2 regions of the Ectobacillus sp. JY-23 genome follow, and region 1 is predicted to be linked to the other one. Evidence: riboswitches for the same ligand, from Rfam matches in the RefSeq annotation. Region 1 holds a riboswitch; the other holds the start of a gene.

Region 1 (3,217 bases):
CCTCAAAAGAAATGATAGCTTCGTGGGCATTCTTTGTTACAACATGTTCTTTAGGATTTATATTCTTTCTTTTATTGCTTGTAACGCTTTGTACTGAACCCTTCCTTGTACAAGATCCCCAGATTTGTGAGAATTAAACGAATAGTAGAACCTATCCACTTGCGCAGGTGGTAGGATATCATCCTTATAAAGTCTCTTGCGATATTGTCAGTATGACAGCAGTTTAAAATGAAATTAGTTGCTCCTAAAATGGAACTTGTTGTACTAAATAGAGATCAGGAATGGTGAAAAGTTGAAATTGAACAGGTGTTTTAGCGTAGTACTAAAATGAACAGATAGAACAATGAACACATTAAGGATAACATCATTAAAACATAAATAAAGATACAACTCCTCTTAAAGTCAAAGCGGCTCTTGAACAATCTATGTAACTTCTATAAAATGAGTACATATGGTTGCAGTTTGCATTAATAGGGAATTTGGTGAAAATCCAAAACAGCTCACTTCTACTGTAAAAGCTACGAAACATTCGCTAATGTCACTGGGAAACCGGGAAGACGGAATGGATTAGGATTGAAGCTTTAAGTCAGGAGACCTGCCATAAACCTAATACAAGTCTTTCGGTGAGGAAAGTTTGTTATCAAAACTTGTGTATACCTATATGCATATGGATACTATTTGCAATTTTAATTATCGCAAAAATGTGTCTTTTTTGATAACTAACGATTCTTGCTTTTGCAAGAATCGTTCTTTATTGCGTATGATTTTAAGCGATTAAGATCACTGGAGAAATTAAAAGATGGGGAGGTGATTAAAAAATCGAAATGCAAAAATTTGCAGTATAACATGTTTTACCAGAGTAAAAGTTTAGTCCGAATGGGGGTATGGTTGCAGTTTGCATTAATAGGGGATTTGGTGAAAAACCAAAACAGCTCACTTCTACTGTAAAAGCTACGAAACATTCGCTAATGTCACTGGGGAACCGGGAAGACGGAATGGATTAGGATTGAAGCTTTAAGTCAGGAGATCTGCCATAAACCTAATACAAGTCTTTCGGTGAGGAAAGTTTTTTATCAAAACTTGCGTATATTTATATGCGTATGGATACTATTTGCAATTTTAATTATCGCACAATGTGTCTTTTTTGATAACCGATGATTCTTTCTTTTGCAAGGATTGTTCTTTATTGCGTATGATTTTAAGCAATTGGGGTTACCAGAAGAATTAAAAGATGATTTAAATGCAAGAAAATTTGCAGTATAACATGTTTTACTAACGTAAAAATTTAGATTAAATAGGCATATGGTTGCAGTTTGCATTAATAGGGAATTTGGTGAAAATCCAAAACAGCTCACTTCTACTGTAAAAGCTACGAAACATTCGCTAATGTCACTGGGAAACCGGGAAGACGGAATGGATTAGGATTGAAGCTTTAAGTCAGGAGACCTGCCATAAACCTAATACAAGTCTTTCGGTGAGGAAAGTTTGTTATCAAAACTTGTGTATACCTATATGCATATGGATACTATTTGCAATTTTAATTATCGCAAAAATGTGTCTTTTTTGATAACTAACGATTCTTGCTTTTGCAAGAATCGTTCTTTATTGCGTATGATTTTAAGCGATTAAGATCACCGGAAAAATTAAAAGGTGGTAAGGTAATTAAAAAAGATTTAAATACAGTTTGCGGTATAGCATGTTTTACTAGAGCAATCGTTTATGAATTGGAGGAAAGGATGAATTAAACAATGAAGAAATTTGTAAAAGTGCTTCTTGTCATGTGTATGATTTTTTCAATTTTTTCTATCTCAACCCCTTCATTAGCGGCACCTTCTGGAAACCCTAAAGGTTATATAACGATGTCAGCTGATGTAAATACGCTGGGAGCAGGTTTTCTATATGAACCCGTAAAGGTTCCTTTTTATACTGGGGAAACTTATGCCGATGTGACGGACAGGTTTTTGGGTTCATCTAACTATCGTAGTTCTGGTCAACAAGAAATGTTTTATTTGTCTAGGATTAAACTAAACCGCTCTTTGAGTATCCAAGTTCCACAGATATTGCAGAACGAAATGGGCATGACAAACGCAGACATTATCAATGTGGGAGTAAATGAACAAGGGCACCTTGGAGAATTTGATTATAGTTCTATGTCTGGTTGGATGTATTCGGTAAACAACGAATTTTCAAATGTAGGAGTTGGAGCTAAAACACCTAAAGATGGTGATGTATGCAGATGGCAATTTACGCTCACAGGTTTTGGTGCTGACTTAGGTCAGGATAATTCAGCATGGGGGGGATCACCAGCACTTTATGTAGGGGCTGATCGCAGTAATCTCCTGACCCAGGTTGCACAAATAAACAGTGCTGCCAACAAGGCAGAGCTTTTAGCCAAGCCCGGCGTTCTTACAGCCTATAACAATGCTAATGCAGCACTAACAAATCTAACGGCTACACAAGAACAAATTAATAATACATCGACTGCCTTAACTACTACATTGAATACTGCAATACCGGCAAGCAGTATTGATATTAGTACGCAACTGAACGCAAGCTTAGCATCTATATTGGCCGCTGCTCCTTCACCAGGTTTTGGTACACTTAATGGTGAATGGACAGTTCTTTCGTTATCTAGATCCGGATACTCTGTTCCTAAAAATTATTTTTCTGATTACTATAACCGTGTAGTTACACATGTGCAATCTGTAGGAGGAATACTTTCTACTTCTCAGTATACAGAGTACTCTAGATTAACACTTGCATTAAGTGCGATTGGAAAATCAAGTACAAATGTAGGCGGGTATAACCTTTTAGAGAATCTGGCAAATTATGAAAAAACAATAAGTCAAGGTATAAATGGTGCCATCTTTGCATTAATTGCACTTGATACAAATAACTATGAAATTCCTATTATAGCAGATACCGCTAAACAGGCTACCCGTCAAAAATATATTGACTTTATCTTATCGAAAGAAGTGAAAAAAGACACTCCACAAGCAGGTGGTTTTACTTTATACGGCTCGACGCCTGACCCTGATATTACAGGCATGGTACTTCAAGCACTTGCACCATATAAATCACAACCAAAAGTTGAAACTACAATTGATAGAGCAGTTAAAGCACTTTCAACCATCCAAAAAGACACTGGAGGTTTTACCGCTTTCGGTTCAACTTCCAGTGAAAGTATTGCTCAAGTAATTGTTGGGCTTACAGCCCT
Region 2 (3,217 bases), 1.6 Mb from region 1:
GGAGGTGTGGTGAAGCGTAAAACCGTAGGTAACGCTGCGTATGTGAAACAGGTAAAGCAAACATCTAAATGGTTAACGTATGTAAAAAAGGAGCTACGTATTTTAATGCGCACACCGGCTTTCTTTTTAAATTGCGTCATTCAGGGGTTAACGACACCAATCATTTTTTTCTTTGCGTTCTTTCAACAAAACGGTAGTATAGAATGGATGAAGAGGAGTGTCACGAACCCTGATCAAGCAGGTTTGGTCCTTGGTGTTGCTTATTGTGCTGGTATGTTTTTATTAAGCTCTAATGTGACTGCAATAACCGCTTTTTCCAGGGACGGTAGCAGTTGGTTTGTAAATCGTTATTTGCCTATTGCACCGCAAACTATTTTATTTGCTAAAATTTTTGCATCGTGGCTCGTCAGTGTTAGTATTTTAGCATTATTCGGCATTGTCATGGTTGCGCTCTTAAAGGTGTCTCTATTATTCGTGACCCTTTGGCTCATTTTATGTTTAAACGGCTTATGGCTTACCAATATGATTGGTGTGAGATGGGATGCAAAAACAGCGGATGTACACTGGGAAAATGAGCAAAAATTGTTTAAAGGTCGTTATACGCTGCTATGGAACTTGCTCGTAAATTTCCTAATTGCCGCAGCAACAGTAGGCATTGTAATGGGGTTGTATTTCATATTACATGCAGGAATTGGGCTGACGTTTTTTATATTGCTACTTGTATATGGTATTGCAAATACAATTATGATTCGGGCTTTACAAGTGGATGCGGAGAAGATCTTAGACAACGTACAAGGATGACTTAAAGAAGATGCTAGCTAGCATCTTCTTTAAGTCAAGTCTGCTGTTTTCGCATCGGTTATTTCTATAAATTCCGTACCGTTTAAGAAAATCTGCAAGCCGCGTTTACCTGCACTAATGCTGATGGTATCATATGCAGAAGCTGACTTGTCAACATACAAGGGATATCTTTTCTTAACACCAAGCGGGGAAACACCGCCACGAATGTAACCGGTTAGACTCTGTATGTCTTTTACCGGCACCATTTCTACCTTTTTGTTGCCGCTGATGGATGAGAGTGCTTTCATGTTCAACTCGCTATTAGCAGGAATGCAAGTCATAACAACACCTGTTTTGTCGCCTTTTAGTACAAGTGTTTTAAACACCTGTTCATAAGGCAGACCTACCAAATTCGCTACATGCTTGGCATCTAAATTATTTTCATCCCATTCATATTCATGGAGCGTATACGCAATTTTCTTCGTATCTAGCAGCCGACATGCGATGGTTTTACTCGCCATATGTATCAACACCTTTCATGTATCAGTATACAAAATTTTAAACGGATTTATATAGCTATTCCTACCTATATGTGTTACAACTTTTAGAGGGATACTATGAAATATTGTCGACAGAATCATAATTCCATAGTAGAATAGTATCATAATTTCGAATATTGTGACGAGTATAGGTGCATAGTGAGCGAGCGCTCGCTATGTTTAAAAGGGAAGTCGGTGTGAATCCGACGCGGTCCCGCCACTGTAAGTGAAGAGATTTTGTGCATAAGCCACTGTTACCCGGGAAGGCGCACAAAATTGACGACACACGAGCCAGGAGACCTGCCTATGCACGATGCACCGAAATCCTACGAGGAATAGGGAGGTGTTGTGTAAGTACATATATGCTTGCGCACGCCCGTAACGGGCTTTTTTTATTGGGCTCAAAAATGAAGGGGGAAGTAGATATGAAGAAGTGGCTTGCTGCATTCGTCCTCACCGTATGTATGGTGGTGTCGACGTTTGCGAATATTGGCGTGGTGTTTGCTGAGGGACGTACAGCAACGCTTGTTGTTGTTGGAGACTCAGAACGCGGAGCAATTTTATGTCCAAAGAAGGTAGAGTTTGAAGAAGGTGCAACAGCATTTGATGTATTGAACGAGGTATTTCCGAATAAGCTGGTGTACAGTGGCACAGGAACAACGTTATACCTAACAGGTATTGACGGTCTTGTTGCTGGTGAGAAGTATAAGCAAAGCTATTGGGCGCTGGAAACAAATAACGAAATGGCGATGGTAGGAGTAGGTGGTTACCAAGTAAAGAATGGTGATATTATTGCCATGCGATTTATTGAAGATTGGAATACAGCGCCTACTGATACATTGAAGGAGCAGTTAAAAAAAATCAGCGAATGCGATCTGAGTTTACTAGAGCCGGTTAAGGAACCGCCTACAACACCAGACCCAGGAACTACACCAAGGGAAGTAGATACAAATAAAGCGATTGCCGATGCGGCTGCCTATCTATTAAGAGACGGTATCAATTCTGAGTGGGAAGCCATTGGGTTGTTGCGCTCAGGTGCAGTAATCTCTGATGATGTAAAAGCGAGTTACATAGAGCAATTAAAAGATAATGTACAAAATAAAAGAATGCAAGGCGGCAAATTAGCAAAAACAATTTTGGCAATTAATGCTATTGGAAGTGACCCTACAAAGTTTGCAAATCAAAATTTAGTTGAGAAGTTATACAATGACCAAACACTTGCTGATGTTTATGCTTACAGCGCTGCTTTATTGGCACTAGATAGTAGAAAGTATGATATTCCTGCTGGCGCATTTTGGAGCCGCGAGAAGCTTGTAGATGCAATCTTATCACAGCAACGAGCTGAAGGTGGATGGGGCACAGATGCGGATACAAATAGTATGATGCTGATTGCATTGGCACCGTATAGTGAGAAGCCGGAAGTAGCAAAAGCGCAAGAAACAACCTTAAAACTTTTGCAAAGTATGCAAGGTAAGGATGGCGGCTTTGATCAAAATGCCAACAGCACTGCATTGGTACTTACAGCTTTATCCATTCTGGATATTGACCCTACAGATGCGGAGTGGACGAAAGAAGCGAATGTCATTGAAAATCTCGTTACCTTCCAACAAACAGACGGTGGATTTAAATGGCAGCATACAAGTGAAGCAAGCGATGCGCTTTCATCTGAGCAAGCACTGTATGCGTTAGTACAATACACGTACTTTACACAAGAAAAGGGCTCAATTTTCGATTGGAGCGGTGAACCAATTAACGAACCAGAAACGCCAAGTGAACCAACAACACCAGAGCCATCTCAACCATCTATTCCAGAAACACCAGAAATTTCAGTACCGACAGAAACAGTTACTAAACCTGTACCAAGCGAAACGAAAACAGCAGAACCAGTAAAAGGGGAA

Evidence for each region. Region 1 has a riboswitch for cobalamin ahead of MUG87_RS14575 (DUF4430 domain-containing protein). Riboswitches for the same ligand answer to the same signal wherever they lie in the genome.
Region 2: it holds a riboswitch for cobalamin, as region 1 does, so the genes downstream of both, MUG87_RS02710 (DUF4430 domain-containing protein) here and MUG87_RS14575 (DUF4430 domain-containing protein) in region 1, are expected to answer to the same signal.

What each region holds. Positions count from the first base shown of each region.
Region 1 is NZ_CP095462.1:2,848,672-2,851,888, forward strand. It holds gene MUG87_RS19720 (recombinase family protein) at 1-124, opposite strand, end outside; cobalamin riboswitch at 436-618, shown strand; cobalamin riboswitch at 869-1,051, shown strand; cobalamin riboswitch at 1,287-1,469, shown strand; gene MUG87_RS14575 (DUF4430 domain-containing protein) at 1,749-3,217, shown strand, end outside.
Region 2 is NZ_CP095462.1:507,122-510,338, reverse strand. It holds gene MUG87_RS02720 (putative ABC transporter permease subunit) at 1-801, shown strand, start outside; gene ybaK (Cys-tRNA(Pro) deacylase) at 831-1,301, opposite strand; cobalamin riboswitch at 1,453-1,642, shown strand; gene MUG87_RS02710 (DUF4430 domain-containing protein) at 1,745-3,217, shown strand, end outside.